Regions from separate parts of the Pseudoflavonifractor sp. SW1122 genome, predicted to be linked through region 3. Evidence: predicted binding sites of a transcription regulator. Region 3 holds the regulator's gene; each other region holds the start of a gene.
What was found. Region 3 encodes Rex, which represses fermentation and respiration genes when NADH is low (regulators of the CRP and FNR family bind a similar motif). Its sites were predicted from a motif close to ATTGTTAANNNNTTAACAAT; they were not measured.
Positions count from the first base shown of each region.

Region 1 (5,408 bases), on a different contig from region 3:
TACATGGTCATCACCATCCCGGAGGACTTCTCCCAGCGGGCCGCCTCCATCACCGAGGCTCACCCCCAGACCATGGAGCTGAAGTACGAGACCAACCCCGGCACCAACTACATCGCCTCCAAGCTCAGTGAGAGCGCCATGAAGGAGATGGAGCTGGGGGTGCGGGAGGAAGTGACCCGCACCTACGCCACCACCATGCTGGAGCAGATTGGCGTGGTGGGAGACGGCATGACCCAGGCCGCTGACGGCAGCGGGGAGCTGAAAGACGGGGCAAACACCCTCACCCAGGGAGCCCAGTCCCTCACCGACTATCTGGCGCAGCTGGCAGGGAGCTCCCTCACCTTTGTAGACGGCTCCCAGCGGCTGAGCCAGGGCCTGGGCGAGTATCTGGCGGGGGTAACCCAGGTGGCAGAGGGCAGCGGAGCCCTCAACGATGGCGCCAAGCAGCTGGAGGACGGGCTGGGCCAGCTCCAACAGGCCACCCAGCCCCTGACCCAAGGGGTGGAGCAGCTGCAAGCAGGAGCCCAGAATTTGGCCCAGGGAGCCGGTCAGGCGGCGTCCAGCAGCGGTACCCTATCCCAGGGTGCCGCCCAGGTGGATGAGAGCCTGGGAGCCCTCCTGGCGGGCCTCCAGACCCTGCAAAGCCAGACCGCCGATCTACCCCAGAACGCCCAGGCCCTGGCCGAAGGAGCCAAGCAGTTGGAGCAGGGGCTACAGGGGCTGTCTCTGGCCATCCAGAGCGGCCAAGTGAGTGGAGAGCAGCTGCAAGCCCTGGTGGGCCAGCTGCAACAGGGGGCGGACCAGCTGTCCCAGGGGCTGGGCCAGCTCAACCAGCAGGCCCCCGCCCTCACCCAGGGCATTGCTCAGGCCGCCCAGGGGGCCGGACAGCTGAAAGACCAGGGCACCGCTCCCCTGCGCTCCGGCGCTGCCCAACTGCAACAGGGCCTCGACACCCTGGCCCAGGGCAGTGAGACGCTGTCCCAGGGCGTGACCCAGATGCAGGGCCAGCTTCCCGCCCTCACTCAGGGAGTGGACAAGCTGTACCAGGGCGCTGCCCAGCTCCACCAGGGCACCCAGACCCTGGTGGACGGCGCTGGCCAGCTCATGGACAACAAGGCCCAGCTGACGGAGGGCATGGACGCCCTCACCCAGGGCTCGGTGCAGATTCAGGACGCCGCCGGACAGCTGCACCAGGGGGCTCAGACCCTCACCGACGGGGCAAAGGCCCTGGAGGACGGAGCGGCCACCCTCCAGGACAAACTGGCCGAGGGCGCTCAGGAGATTGCCGACACCAACACGGGAGACGAGGTGGCGGACATGATGGCCGCCCCGGTGGACACCCAGGAGAGCCAGCTCACCCAGGTGCCCAACAACGGCCACGGCATGGCCCCCTACATGATGTCGGTGGCCCTGTGGGTGGGCTGCATCGCCTTTAGCCTGATGTATCCCCTGACCCAGTACAGCGGCGAGCTGAAAAGCGGCTTTGCCTGGTGGCGGAGCAAGGCCTCGGTGCTGTACACCGTGGCCATTGCGGAGGCCCTGGTGATGCTGGGCAGCCTCCACCTGTTCAACGGGTTCCAGCCCGTGGACTGGGGCCGCACGGTGCTGGTGGCCCTGGTGGCCGCCCTCACCTTCATGTCGGTGATGTACTTCTTCACCTGCCTGATGGGCAAGGTGGGCAGCTTCTTCATGCTCATCTTCATGGTGCTCCAGCTGGCGGGCTCGGTGGGCACCTATCCCCTGGAGCTGTCCGGCTCCTTCGTCCCCGCCCTCAACGGCTGGGTGCCCTTCACCTACACCGTGCGGGCCTTCCGCAGCGCCATTGCCGGAGGCCAGGACATCACGGGATGCCTGGTGTATCTGGGGGTGTGGTTTGTGGTGTTCACCGCCCTGACGCTGGTGGTGTTCCACGTGCGCACCCGCCGCATCCGCCGGGGGCAGCCCACCCTCATGGTGTGGCTGGAAGAGCACAGCCTGGCATAATTTCATCAAAGGAAAGCCCCGAGACTACGGTCTTGGGGCTTTTTAGTGTGTATGGTATGGCGTGCTGTCCCTATCCGGAAGCTGGTTCAGGCTTGCCAGCCTGGTGGGGACGCTCCGCTGGGCCCGATTTCTCAACGATGAGAAATCGGGGAAAGAATCGCCAAAGGCGGGGCCTTCCCCCGCCTTGTGGAATCCACCCCTCGGTACTGGGTGGAGGGTGCGCCTTCCTCTTTTCAGCCCTTACTCTGGTGGGGTCACATAGATGGCGTAGAAATTCTACGGAAAATGCCTACTTCTCTGCTGGTGCATCCTTCTACCGCCAGAGCCTTGCCCTGGTGAGCCGCTGTTCCCAGCGATCGGTGGCCAGGCTTCCGGCGGCGGGAACGTCGCACACCGGGGTGAGGCCCTAGGAACAGAGGCACCGTCTTACAGAGAAGGGTGGGCTTGCTATAGAGTTGCCGGGCCATCTATGTGACCCCACCGGGGCCAGGGCCGACGGTGGGATTGACGCAGGTCCAGCCTCGTACCCCAGGGGGGTACTTAGGGGGGAACGCCCTAAGCGGGTTTTGGTTTCTTTTGACCGGGCAAAAGAAACCCCCAGCGGGTAGCGTCCCCACCAGGCTGGCAAGCCTAAACCAAGCCGGGGAGAAGGTCAATCTTCCCCCTTTTGGAACCAAAAAGCGCAAAAAAAGGGCTCTGCTTAAAGCAGAGCCCTTTGAAATGGTTTTCTTACTTGTGGTCCACGGAGTACATGTGCTTGATGAGCTCCAGAACCTTGTTGGAGTAACCCATCTCGTTGTCGTACCAGGACACGACCTTCACGAAGGTGTCGGTCAGAGCGATACCAGCCTTGGCATCGAAGATGGAGGTGCGGGAATCGCCCAGGAAGTCGCTGGACACCACGTCCTCGTCGGTGTAGCCCAGAACGCCCTTCAGCTCGCCCTCGGAAGCCTTCTTCATGGCGTCGCAGATCTCAGCGTAGGTGGCGGGCTTCTCCAGGTTGACAGTCAGGTCGACCACGGACACGTCCAGGGTGGGAACACGCATGGACATACCGGTCAGCTTGCCGTTCAGAGCGGGGATGACCTTGCCCACGGCCTTAGCAGCGCCAGTGGAGGAGGGGATGATGTTGCCGGTAGCAGCACGGCCGCCGCGCCAATCCTTCAGAGAGGGACCGTCAACGGTCTTCTGGGTAGCGGTGACAGAGTGCACGGTGGTCATCAGGCCGTCCTTGATGCCGAAGTTGTCGTTCAGCACCTTAGCGATGGGGGCCAGGCAGTTGGTGGTGCAGGAAGCGTTGGACACGAAGGTCATGTCGGAGGTGTAAGCGTCCAGGTTGACGCCGCACACGAACATGGGGGTGTCGTCCTTGGAAGGAGCGGACATGATGACCTTCTTGGCGCCGGCGTCGATGTGAGCCTGAGCCTTCTCCTTGGTCAGGAACAGGCCGGTGGACTCCACAACGTACTCAGCCTCCAGCTTGCCCCAGGGAATGTCAGCGGGGTTACGCTCGGCGAAGACAGGGATCTCCTTGCCGTTGACAACGATGCCGGTCTCGGTGGCGGAAACCTCGCCCTCGAAGTGGCCGTGCATGGTGTCGTACTTCAGCATATAGGCCAGGTAATCAGCGGGACACAGATCGTTGATACCCACGATCTCGATCTCGGGATGATTGATGCTGGCGCGGAAAACCATTCGGCCGATACGGCCAAAACCGTTAATACCTACTTTAATGCTCATTGGTATCACTCCTTATAAAATTGGATGATCGCGTTTGCGCAAGGCTATTATACATCACATTCCAGCCAAATGGAAGGGGGTTGTGAAAAATTTTTCAAAGTTTCTTTGCCCCAGGCAGCACAGGAACCCTCTGGCTACAAAAAGCCGGAAAAATCCTCCATATGGCAGAAACTCGGGCCAAAAAAGAGCGGTTGAACCGGCAGCAACCGCGAAAATCCGGGGCAAAACCGCCAAATTCTCCAGACAAATCACGTCAAATAATCCAAAAAATTTGTAACATCCTGGGCCCTGCTTGAAAGATATGCACACGTATGATATGATGGAACCAAAAAGCGCAGCTATGCGCCCAAGAGAGACGAGGAAAGGAGTTATGAACCATGAAACACAGATGGATGGCATTGCCTCTGGCCTTAGGACTGACTCTGACCCTGGCCGCCTGCGGCGGCAACGACCCCAAGGAGGACCTGGTGGGCGCCTGGTCCGGCCAGGTGGATATGATGGACCAAGTGGTGGAGGGGATACGGGTGACCGCCCCCGAGATCGCCGACGAGCTGGAGCTAGAGAACTTCTACATTCCCCTGGAGATGGAATTCCGGGACGACAACACCTATATCATGACGGTGGACCAGGATAAGCTGGACGAGAGCATGGATGCGCTGATTCAGAAGTCGGTGGATGCCACCATGGTATACATGGAGCAGATGCTCAAGGAGCAGGGCATCACCAACATGACGGTGGATGAGGCCCTGGCCCAGTCCGGCATGGACCGGGAGAGCTTCACCGACTTGATGGAACAGAGCATGGGCAATCTGAGCTCCTCCGTAGTCCAGCAGATTCAGACGGAGGGCCAGTACCGGCTGGAGGGGAATCAGATGTACACCTCCGATGACAAGGACACGGAGCCGGGCAGCGATGGGGCCACCCCCTACACTTTGGACGGCGACAAGTTAAATATGGATTTCAGCAACGTCAGTCTGGGTGAAGTGACCTTCACCCGTGGCGGCTGAACCCACATACCCCGGGCGGGAGGAGCGGTTTGCTCCCCCCGCCCTTGACAGTGTAGGGAGGGGGGAATATAATCGAAATCACCAATGTAACCGTAAAGGGCGGGAGGATATGAGAGAAAAAGCGAGGGATTTCTGGGGCAGGGTCAGCCCCACGGCGGGGGCCTGGGTCCACTGGACCGTGTTGGCAGCCCTCACGGGTGTGGTATGCGGGGCGGCGGGGTCCGCCTTTTCTCATGCCATCACTCTGGTGACCGCATGGCGAGGGCAGCACCCCTGGCTGCTGTTGTGTATGCCCCTGGCAGGTCTGGCCATTGTGTGGCTGTACCAGGTCTGTGGCATGGAAAACGACAGCGGCACCAACCAGATCATCGCCAGCGTACGCTCCGGCCAGCGTCCGCCTCTGCGCCTGGCCCCCCTCATTTTCATCGGCTCGGTGCTCACCCACCTCACCGGCGGCAGCGCGGGCCGGGAGGGAGCGGCCCTGCAAATTGGCGGCAGTCTGGCCTGCCAGGTGGGCCAGCGGGTGCACCTGGGGGAACGCCAGATGAATGTGGAGGTCATGTGCGGCATGAGCGGCCTGTTTGCCGCCCTGTTTGGCACCCCACTCACCGCCACGGTGTTTGCCATGGAGGTGGTGAGCGTGGGCATCGTCCACTACTCCGCCTTTTTCCCCTGTCT
Region 1 is NZ_SJOS01000018.1:23,681-29,088, forward strand. Features, by position in the region: gene E0L15_RS06030 (YhgE/Pip domain-containing protein) at 1-1,983, shown strand, start outside; gene gap (type I glyceraldehyde-3-phosphate dehydrogenase) at 2,713-3,723, opposite strand; gene E0L15_RS06040 (hypothetical protein) at 4,101-4,730, shown strand; gene E0L15_RS06045 (chloride channel protein) at 4,840-5,408, shown strand, end outside.
Region 1: a site for Rex is predicted at 3,803-3,822, ahead of gap (type I glyceraldehyde-3-phosphate dehydrogenase). Genes of this name have one in related genera too.

Region 2 (5,408 bases), on a different contig from region 3:
TTCCCTTATAAAATCCGTGCCGCAGGCACACCATACTTATTCACTATTCACTCTTCACTATTCATTGCCCCTTCCCCCTCGCCATTTTTCCCTTGCACTCACTGTGTGCCCCTGATACAATGCACCCACAAAAGACGTGCAGCGGGCACAGAGAACAGAAAAATATAGACCAATCCGCGCAATTTTCGTGCGGATTGGTCTTTTTTTGTCCCCTCCTCCCCTGCACCCGAACAACAAAGGAGTGCATCGTTATGACCCAGTGGTACACCAAAAGCTCGGCCCAGGCCCTCCAGGAGCTGGACACCAACTCCAGCCGGGGCCTGACCTCCACCCAAGCCGCCCAGCGCCTCCAGCAATATGGCCCCAACCAACTGGAAAAGCCCAAACCCACCCCCCTCATTCTGCGCTTTCTCCTCCAGCTCAAAGACCCCATGATCGTGGTGCTCCTCTTCGCCGCCGCCCTCTCCCTCATCTCCACCCACGGCGAGGACTGGATTGAGGCGGTAATCATCCTCCTCATTGTGGTGGTGAATGCGGTGATCTCCATCACCCAGGAGAACAGCGCCCACAGGGCCCTGGAGGCCTTGGAGCAGATGTCCGCCCCCCTGGCCAGGGTGGTGCGGGACGGCCAGACCCTCCGCCTGGACACCCGCCAGCTGGTGCCCGGTGACATCATCCTGCTGGAGGCGGGAGACCTGGTGCCCGCCGATGGCCGCATTTTACACTGTGCCAACCTGAAGGTGGACGAGTCCGCCATCACCGGGGAGTCGGTGCCGGTGTCCAAGGAGTCGGGGGCGGTGCTGGCCGAGGACACCGAGGTGGGAGACCAGTCCAACATGGTCATCTCCTCCACCGTCATCACCAATGGCCGGGCCACCTGCGTGGTCACCGCCACCGGCATGGACACCCAGGTGGGGCGCATCGCCGGAATGCTCCTCAATCAGTCCGACCCCTCCACCCCCCTCCAGCGGAAGATGGGGGAGATCTCCTCCACCCTGTCCTTTGCCTGCCTGGGGGTGTGCGCGGTGATGTTCGGCATCGGCCTTCTCTACCACATCCCCCTGCTGGACATGTTCCTCACCGCCGTGGCCCTGGCGGTGGCCGCCATCCCTGAGGGCCTGCCCGCCATTGTCACCATCGTGCTGGCCCTGGGGGTACAGCGGATGGTGCGCCACCACGCCATTGTGAAAAAGCTCCCGGCGGTGGAGACCTTGGGCTGCGCCGGGGTGATTTGCTCGGACAAGACGGGCACGTTGACCATGAACCGCATGACCGTGGTGCAAATCTGGACCGCCCGGGAAAAGCACCGCCTGGAAGCCCTCATTGTGGGGGCTTTGTGCAACGACGCCACCCTGAACCATGACTCGGACGGGGTGCCCCACCTGCTGGGGGACCCCACCGAGACCGCCCTGGTGGACGCCGCCCTGGAGGAGGGGCTGGACAAGGAGATTTTGGAACAGGAAATGCCACGGGTGGCGGAAATTCCCTTCGATTCCCAGCGAAAACTCATGACCACCGTGCACCCTCTGCGGGGGCGATACCGGGTAATGGTGAAGGGGGCCCCGGATGTGCTCCTGTCCCGGTGCACCCACATTCTCTCTGGGGCCTCGGTGCCCCTGGACGTGCCCACCCTGCGGCAGGTGGAGAGCGCCAACGCCGCCATGGCCCAGAACGCCCTGCGGGTGCTGGGCTGCGCCTACAAGGATGTGGACGTCATCCCGCCGCCCCGGGATATGGAGGCCCTCTTAGAGCACGATCTCACCTTTGTGGGGCTCATGGGCCTCATTGACCCGCCCCGAGTGGAGGTGAAACAGGCGGTGGCCCAGTGCTTTCAAGCGGGGATTCGTCCGGTGATGATCACCGGAGACCACAAACTCACCGCCGTGGCCATCGCCAAGGAGCTGGGCATCTTTCGGGAGGGGGACATGGCCCTCACCGGAGCGGACCTGGACTTTATGCCCCAGGAGATGCTGGAACAGGAGGCGGACAAATTCACCGTGTACGCCCGGGTGTCCCCGGAACACAAAATGCGCATTGTCCAGGCCCTGCAAAACAAGGGATACGTGGTGGCCATGACCGGGGACGGCGTGAATGACGCCCCTGCTCTGAAAGCCGCCGACATCGGCTGCGCCATGGGCATCACCGGCACCGACGTGGCCAAAGGGGCCGCCGACATGATTCTCACCGACGACAACTTTGCCACCATCGTCCACGCCGTGGAGCAGGGCCGGGGCATCTACGCCAACATCAAAAAGTCCATCCACTACCTGCTCTCCTGCAACATCGGGGAGATTTTGACCCTGTTTCTGGCCACCCTCTTCCACTTCCACCAGGCCCCCCTGGTGCCGGTGCAGCTTCTCTGGCTCAATCTGGTCACCGACTCCCTCCCCGCCCTGGCCCTGGGCCTGGAGCCGGTGGAGGCGGACGTGATGGAGAAGCCACCCCGCAAGGCCCACGAGCCCCTGTTCACCCCCGCCTTTACCATCCGGCTTCTCTGGCAGGGGGCGCTGGTGGGGGCGCTGACCCTGCTGGCCTATTTTGTGGGGGAGTACGTGCTGGGCGACCCCACCACCGCCGACGCCACCGCCAACACCATGGCCTTTGCCACCCTCACCTTCTGCCAGCTGTTCCACGCCTTTGACGTGCGCAGCGAGCACCAGTCCCTGCTCTCCCTGGGGGTGTTCACCAACCCCGCCATGAACCAGGCCTTTGTGGTGGGCGCCGCCCTCCAGCTGGCTGTCCTCCTGCTGCCCCCCTTGATGGGGGTGTTTCACGTCACCTTTCTCACCTTCCAGCAATGGCTGGTCGTGGTGATTTTGTCCATAACTCCTGTTGTGGTGACAGAGGTGGAAAAGAGATTTTTTCACTCTTCGTCTAACGTATCCTCTCATTTCGCCTAATTTCCGTGGAAATCCACCAAGCATTTTTCTAATTTTTTCTATGAACTTTACAAAATTGTATTGTTGATTTTTTCACAATCTTCGGGTATAATCGGGGTAACTACGACATCCAAGAAGATCATTTTACATCATACTGGAGGTTACACATCATGAAAGAAGTATACGTGGTCAATTGCTGCCGCACCGCTGTCGGCTCCTTCGGCGGCTCCCTGAAGGACGTGCCCGCCGTGGACCTGGGCGCCACCGTGGTCAAGGAAGTTCTGAACCGTGGCGGCGTGAAGCCCGAGCAGGTGGACGAGGTCATGTTCGGCTGCATCCTCACTGCTGCCCAGGGCCAGAACCCCGCCCGTCAGGTGAGCGTGAAGGCCGGCATCCCCTACTCCGTCCCCGCTTACACCGTGGGCATGGTGTGCGGCTCCGGCATGAAGTCCGTCATCGAGGGCGCTCGCGCCATCCTGGCTGGCGACGCTGACGTGATCGTGGCTGGCGGCACCGAGAACATGTCCGCTGCTCCCTTCGCCCTGCCCAACGAGCGCTGGGGCGCCCGCATGGGTGACAAGAAGGTTGTGGATACCATGATCCGTGACGGTCTGTGGGACGCCTACAACAACTACCACATGGGCACCACCGCCGAGAACATCGCCGACGTGTGGGGCATCACCCGCGAGGAGATGGACGCCTTCGCCGTCAGCTCCCAGAACAAGACCGAGGCTGCTCAGGCCGCTGGCAAGTTCGTGGACGAGATCGTTCCCGTGATGGTGAAGAAGAAGAAGGAAATGGTGGAGTTCAAGGTGGACGAGTTCCCCAAGGCTGGCGTGACCATGGAGTCCGTGGGCAAGCTGCGCGGCGCTTTCCCCGTGGGTCCCGAGGGCGTGGAGGACGAGATCGTCCACACCTTTGAGGTCACTCAGGTCCACGAGGCCGATGCCAAGCAGCACGTGCAGCGCGTGACCGCCGCCAACGCCTCCGGCATCAACGACGGCGCTGCCGCCATCCTGCTGGCCTCCGGTGAGGCTGTGGAGAAGTACGGCCTGAAGCCCATGGCCAAGCTGGTCAGCTGGGGCCAGGGCGGCGTGGATCCCAAGATCATGGGCGTGGGCCCCGTGCCCGCTTCCCGTCAGGCCATGGCCAAGGCCGACCTGAAGATCGAGGACGTGGATCTGGTGGAGGCCAACGAGGCGTTCGCCGCTCAGTCCATCGCTGTGGCTCGTGAGCTGGGCTTCGACATGAGCAAGGTCAACGTCAACGGCGGCGCCATCTCCATCGGCCACCCCGTGGGCGCTTCCGGTGCTCGTATCATCGTCACCCTGCTCCACGAGATGCAGAAGCGTGACGAGGCCAAGCGCGGCCTGGCCACCCTGTGCATCGGCGGCGGCATGGGCGTTGCCACTATCTTTGAAAAGGTGTAATCTTTTTCAATAACATCCGTAGACAAGGGTGTGGGGGATCACCCCACACCCTTGTTTGAGTATTATCCCCTTTGATGGGTACCCCGTGGTAGGGGCCGTGGCTTGCCCGGCCCGTGGTTACCCTGGTATTGCCTTGGGGGATTCGGGAGGGGCAAGCCCCTCCCCTACGCCCAACAAATCCAAATCCGTGCCGCTGGAAGCGGCACACCATAATTCTTCATTATTCATTTTTCATTCTTCATTACTTTGGAGGTATCTTATGAGCTATCAGGAAGAATACCGTCAGAAGCTCACCACCGCGGAAGAGGCGGTGAAGGTGGTCAAGTCCGGGGACTGGGTGGACTACGGCTGGTGTACCAACACCGCCGAGGTGCTGGACCAGGCTCTGGCCGGACGCATGGGTGAGCTGCACGACGTGAAGGTGCGGGGCGGCATCCTGCTGCACATGCCCGCCATCGCCCAGATCGAGAATCCCGCCGAGCACTTCACCTGGAACTCCTGGCACATGTCCGGAGTGGAGCGCAAGCTGGTGAAGATGGGTCTGGCCTACTACGCCCCCATCCGCTACTCCGAGCTGCCCGGCTACTACCGGGACTGCATCGACCCCGTCGACGTGGCCATGTTCCAGGTCGCTCCCATGGACCAGCACGGCTACTTCAACTTCGGCCCCAACGCCTCCCACCTGTATGACATGTGCAAGCGTGCCAAGCACATCATCGTGGAGGTCAACGAGAATATGCCCCGCTGCCTGGGCGGCTACCACACCGGGGTGCACATCTCCCAGGTCAACGCCATTGTGGAGGGCCCCAACGGCCCCATCGGCACCATGCCCGGCCTGAGCGAGCCCTCCGAGATCGACCTGGCGGTGGCCCGTCAGATCGTGGCCGAGATCCCCAACGGAGCCTGCCTCCAGCTGGGTATCGGCTCCATGCCCGGCGCTGTGGGCCAAATGATCGCTCAGTCCGATTTGAAGGACCTGGGCGTGCACACCGAGATGTACGTGGACGCCTTTGTGGCCATGACCAAGGCTGGCAAGATCACCGGCGCCCGGAAGAACTTCGACCAGGGCCGCCAGACCTACGCCTTCGCCGCCGGCACC
Region 2 is NZ_SJOS01000032.1:22,736-28,143, reverse strand. Features, by position in the region: gene E0L15_RS08420 (calcium-translocating P-type ATPase, PMCA-type) at 252-2,900, shown strand; gene E0L15_RS08415 (acetyl-CoA C-acetyltransferase) at 3,050-4,309, shown strand; gene E0L15_RS08410 (butyryl-CoA:acetate CoA-transferase) at 4,569-5,408, shown strand, end outside.
Region 2: a site for Rex is predicted at 2,960-2,979, ahead of E0L15_RS08415 (acetyl-CoA C-acetyltransferase). Genes of this name have one in related genera too.

Region 3 (5,408 bases):
TCCAGGGTCCGCTCCCCAAACACCCCATCCTCCACCAGGCGGGGCAGGGCGGGATGGGTGGTGGAGATGACGTTGAGCATGTGCTGAATGTCTCGTACCGGAGCGCCGGTGAGATTGAGTTCCATGGTTGAGATACCTCCTTAATCGTTGCTGCCGTAGGAGAGCGGATAGCCGGGGAATTGTCCGGCCTGGAATTGATTTTCAATCTCCGAGGGGGAGATGGGCAGGTTGGCGTTGGCCAGAGAGGTGGTGGCAATGCCCACGTACTCGTCGTAGAGCTTCAGCCACGTGGCGTTGTCCACCACGCCGGTGGCGGGCAGATTGTAGGCTTTCTGGAAATCCTGCACCGCCTGTTTGGTCTTGGGGCCAAAAATGCCGTCAATGGCCAGGGTGGGCAGATTGAAGGAGTATTGCCCGATGAGGGAGAGGAAATACTGGAGGGCGGAGACGGCGGGGCCCCGGTCGCCTTGGCGCAGCACCTGGATGCCCGAGGGGCCCTGGACCTGGGTAAAGCTCTGGCCCTCGCTGACCAGCTCGGAGAGTTTGGTGACGGCCACGTAGAGGAACACCAGCTTATACCAGGTACCCCGACCCACGATACCATCCACTGCCAGCCCAAAGACGGACTGGAACACCCGCACGGCTTCCTCCGTGCGTGGCCCAAAGATGCCGTCCACCTGGGCCAGGCGGGGAATGGCAGGGTAATTCTGTCCAATGCGGTTGAGCATGGCCTGGAGCACCACCACGTCCTCCCCGGAGGAGCCCTGGCGCAGGGGATAGCCGGGGTAGGAGTTGGGCACATCCCGGATGGGGGCGTCGTTGACCAGTTCGATGTCGTCCCCGTAGTAGTTGCGCAGAATGGTCATGTAGTCTGCCCCCTCCTGGGCCATGGCCTCACTGCCCCACTGGGACAGGCCGTCACAGGTGGAGGTGGTACCGTTGCAGAACTTGGCCGCCAGGGGCTCCACAAAGCCCACTCGGCGGATGTAGGTGGTGAACATGTCGTCCACCAGGCGGTCGATGTTTTCAAAGGTGCTCCGGCCTTTGATGAATTTCTGATCGTTTTGGGTCTCGCTGGTGATGTCAAAGTCGTACCCGCGGCTGGGGTAGAACTCGGTGTACACCCGGTTGAGGGCAAAGGAGATCTGGGCCAGAATGTTGGCTTTCAGCGCCTCCTCTGACCAGGTGGGGTACACCTCGCTGGAGGCCACATTTTTGATGTAGTCGGGGAAGGTCACCGTGACGTTCTCCGCTGCCTCCTTGGGCTGGCCCAGGTGGACGGTGATGTACTGTGGAATGTAGGGAATGACGGATACAGACATAGAAGCCTCCTTACAGCGGTTGTGGCGTGACGTTGGTGAACTGAGGGCGAGGGGTGGAGGACTCGGGGATGGCCAGAGGGATGAGGGGCACGCTCTGGGTGGTCTCCACCCCAGAAAAGATCTGGAGATTTCCAAACACGGCCACCTGATACCCCGGGTGCTCTACCACCAGAGAGTAGGAGGAGAAGGGAAGGGGGGAGCCGGGACTCTGGCTGAGGGCGACGTCGGGAGCGGGCAGGGAGATGGGGCCAGCCACGCCGCTCTCGTCTGTGATGAGCACGGATAGAAGCTGATGCCGACCCTGTCCGTCCGGCTGGGATACCAACACCGTGGCCCCCTGTATGGGGAGCTGTGCCCGGGACGCATAGACGTGGACGATGAGAGAACCGTTTTGTGCCAATGCTAGGACCTCCTTGAGAAATGTTGCAAGAACTTGCACATGGAAATTGACAAACTTATGACAATGAGATAAAATGAATTGCGTATAGTGATCAAAAGAAAGATGAAATGCCGAAAAACTCTGACGGGATGTGAGGGTGTCATATGAAAAAAGATAAGATTTCTTCGGCGGTGATCCGGCGTTTGCCCCGCTATTATCGCCATTTGGATGACTTATATCGTGCCGGTACCATTCGAATCTCTTCCGGAGCCTTGGCCCAGTCCATGGGCCTGACGGCCTCCCAGATTCGCCAGGATCTGTCCTGCTTTGGCGGGTTCGGTCAGCAGGGATACGGGTACAACGTGGAGCGGCTGCGGGGTGAGGTGGCAGAGATCCTGGGGATGAACCGAGGCCACACCGTGCTCATCTTGGGTGCCGGTAACTTGGGCCGTGCCCTCATTGAGAATTTCCCGTTCCGTGCCAATGGCTTCCGGCTGGTGGCCGCCTTTGACGTCAACCCGGACCTGGTGGACACCAAGCTGGGCGGCGTCCCCGTCTACCATGTGGATGGTCTGGACACCTTTGTGCGGGAGCACCGGGTGAGCGTGGCGGTTCTGACGGTGCCTGGGTCTGTGGCCGTGGCCACCGCTCGCCGCCTGAGCAAGCTGGGGGTGGACGGAATCTGGAATTTCACCAATGTGGAGCTGCCGGAGCAGGAAATGCCCGATGTGAAAGTGGAGAACGTGCACTTTGCAGACAGCCTGCTAACGCTGAGTTATATGATTTCTGAGGAGTAAATAGACCTCTCAAAAATTTTTGAAAAAATCGAAAAAAACACTTGCAATTTCATTTCAGCTGTGCTAGTATATACGAGTCGCCAGAAAACGACAGCGACAAGCGGCTGTAGCTCAGCTGGATAGAGTGTTTGGCTACGAACCAAAAGGTCGGGGGTTCGAATCCCTCCAGCCGTACCAAAAGGCAAGTTCCGAAAGGGACTTGCCTTTTTTTCTTCCGGAGACATAGGAAAACGTCCGATGCAGGAATCAGCATCGGACGTTTTTTTCTCGGTCAGTCCGTGACCTGTTTCATGTTGGGGTAGACCTGATGAATCCGCTCGTCGGGGTAGTAGTGGTCCAAAAATTCGGTGAAGCCGTTGGTGGGGGCGTCAGGGGTCGATTGGCGCTGTTGATACCGGCCCAGAGCCAGGGCGGAGATGGCCATATTGAACACCATGAACACAACAATCACCCAGGTGAGCACTTTGCCCGCTTTCATGGGGATGCGCTCAATGAGACGGGACAGGCGGGGATAGAGGACCTTCATCCACACGGCGGCGGCAATGCCCCAGAAGAAGCAGTAGAGCAGATTGATGCGCCCGGCCAGGTTGAAGGGGATGTGGCTGTAATCCCAGAACACGGTGCCGAAGACCAGCTCGGTGAAGACACTACACACATATTCGTACACACCACCCACAATGGTGCCGGCAAGGAAGAGGTAGCCCTCGCTCTTGTCTTTGTACCGATAGAGCAGGGCGGTGAACATCACAGCGCCCAGGCCCCACACGATACTAAAGGGACCGTAGATGAGACTGCTGCGGCTCATCCAGATGCCCATGGTGGCCCGGCAGAACAGCGTCTCGATGATATCGCCCAGCAGGGCGGCAATGAAGAAAATCCAAATCAGCTTGGTGGGAGAACAGCCCTGGGCAAACACCGTGGGCTTGGGCTTTTGGGAGGGGGCGGCCTGCTCCAGATTGGGGAAGGCGTGGAGCATACGGGTCTGGACCCGCCGGGTGATGGCGTGGCCGAAGAGAGCGGTGAGCTCCTGGAAGTCTCGGGACAGCTGTTCCAGACGGCGGATACGCACCCCCATCTGTACCGTGATGCCTAGAGAGAGGGCCAGGTCCAGGGCGACCAGTCCCAATCCCACCAGAACCAGGATGCGGGACAGCAGGGGAGGGAGGTCACCCAACACCAAGGCTAGAAGGGGGTTGAGAAAACTCACACACAGCCATGCGCCCACACCCAGCACCAGCAGCAGGGGCAGAGAGATGTACCCGTGGAAGTGGAATTTGTGGTCGGAGAAGTCCCACCATCTGCGGTGGAGCATGCGCTCCAGAGCGACACCGGTGGTAATGACCAGAATGCCGGACAGAACGCAGGAGCCCAGAATAAAGAACAGGGGACGGTGGGTCAGTTCCGAGAGGAACACCGTGGAGAGTACCGCTCCAATGCCGTAAATGGGGCTGACAGGAAGGTTGAGAAAGCCTGGGTTGACAAAGGAATGTTTTTTGATGGCACAGAATGCCACGCTGATACACCAGCCTAGAATGGAATAGATGAGAAAGAACCAGGCCAGTTGGGAGAGTGAGTATGTCATGAAAAGCTCCTTTCGGGGTTGTTCTGAGAAAGACAAAAACTCACCACAGTATTGCTGATTACTGGGGTGAGTCAAAAAATATGCAGCATTGCGGGCTGATGGGAGATCAGCGCTGGCTGGGCACGGTGCGATCATCACCGAAAATCATATCATCCACATCAGGCTTGCGGGGATATTCTTTCACAAGTTTCACCTCTTTTCTCTTGCACTGTTGTACATTATAGCAACATGTACCGGAAAAGTAAAGGGTGGAATTGTAAAATACAAATAAAGTTTTGGGCAAGGTGTAGAAAAGTGGAGGGATAATGAGGAAGATAGGGGAGAAAAAATGCTTGCAATTTCCCAGGGGGTGTATTATAATAAGCTTCACCGAGTTGAAATATGCGGGTGTAGTTCAATGGTAGAATGTCAGCTTCCCAAGCTGAACACGGGGGTTCGATTCCCCTCACCCGCTCCAATGAAAAAGACACGCTAAAAAGCGTGTCTTTTTCATTGGGAGCCATAGGCTCATTTCAATGCTCGGCGGAAGTGAATTCCGCCTGCGCCAAGGTTTTCGCCCAGGCGAAAACACTTGTACGGCGCACCAGCGCCGCCCGGCTTTGCGGGACCCTGTACTTATAATTATAAAAATGCCTGGAGAGAAGCCCTCTCCAGGCATTTTTGAGTCTTACTTCAGGAACACCAGTTCATAGCTGCGAGAGCCGATGCCGATCTTTTCAGCGTGCTCCAGACAGGTCTTGTACTCCGAGTCGGGCGTGCTGTTTTCGAAGTGATCGTGGTGGTCGCAGAAATCCGGCTTGGCCATGTTGTCGCTGAGCTGGCTGTTGGGCAGGGGATCGCAGGCCAGGCAGGCGTCCACACAGGCCTGGTCCAGGGCCAGGGGATCAAAGGAGGCGAACATGCCGATGTTGGGGAGGATGGGGGCGTCGTTCTCGGCGTGGCAGTCACAGTTGGGGCTGACGTCCACAATGAGAGAGATGTGGAAGTTGGGACGGCCGTCCACCACTGCTTTGGCATACTCCGCCATGCGGCAATTCAGGTCCTTCACAGCGGCCCAACTGGAGAAGTCGATGGCGTCAAAGTTGCAGGCGCCGATGCACCGGCCACAGCCCACGCAGTTCTCGGTGACAATGTGCATTTTCCGGGTGGTCTCGTCAAAGGCCAGGCCCTGGTTGGCGCACTCCTTCATGCAAGACTTGCAGCCCACGCACTTGTCCTGGTGTACGGAGGGCTGACCGTTGTGGTGCTGCTCCTTCTTACCGGCCCGGGAGCCGCAGCCCATGCCGATGTTCTTGATGGCGCCGCCAAAGCCCGCCATCTCATGGCCC
Region 3 is NZ_SJOS01000012.1:54,848-60,255, reverse strand. Features, by position in the region: gene E0L15_RS04775 (peptidoglycan-binding protein) at 141-1,322, opposite strand; gene E0L15_RS04770 (spore cortex-lytic protein) at 1,333-1,722, opposite strand; gene E0L15_RS04765 (redox-sensing transcriptional repressor Rex) at 1,866-2,498, shown strand; tRNA gene E0L15_RS04760 (tRNA-Arg) at 2,599-2,675, shown strand; gene E0L15_RS04755 (putative ABC transporter permease) at 2,770-4,080, opposite strand; tRNA gene E0L15_RS04750 (tRNA-Gly) at 4,464-4,537, shown strand; gene E0L15_RS04745 (DUF362 domain-containing protein) at 4,748-5,408, opposite strand, start outside.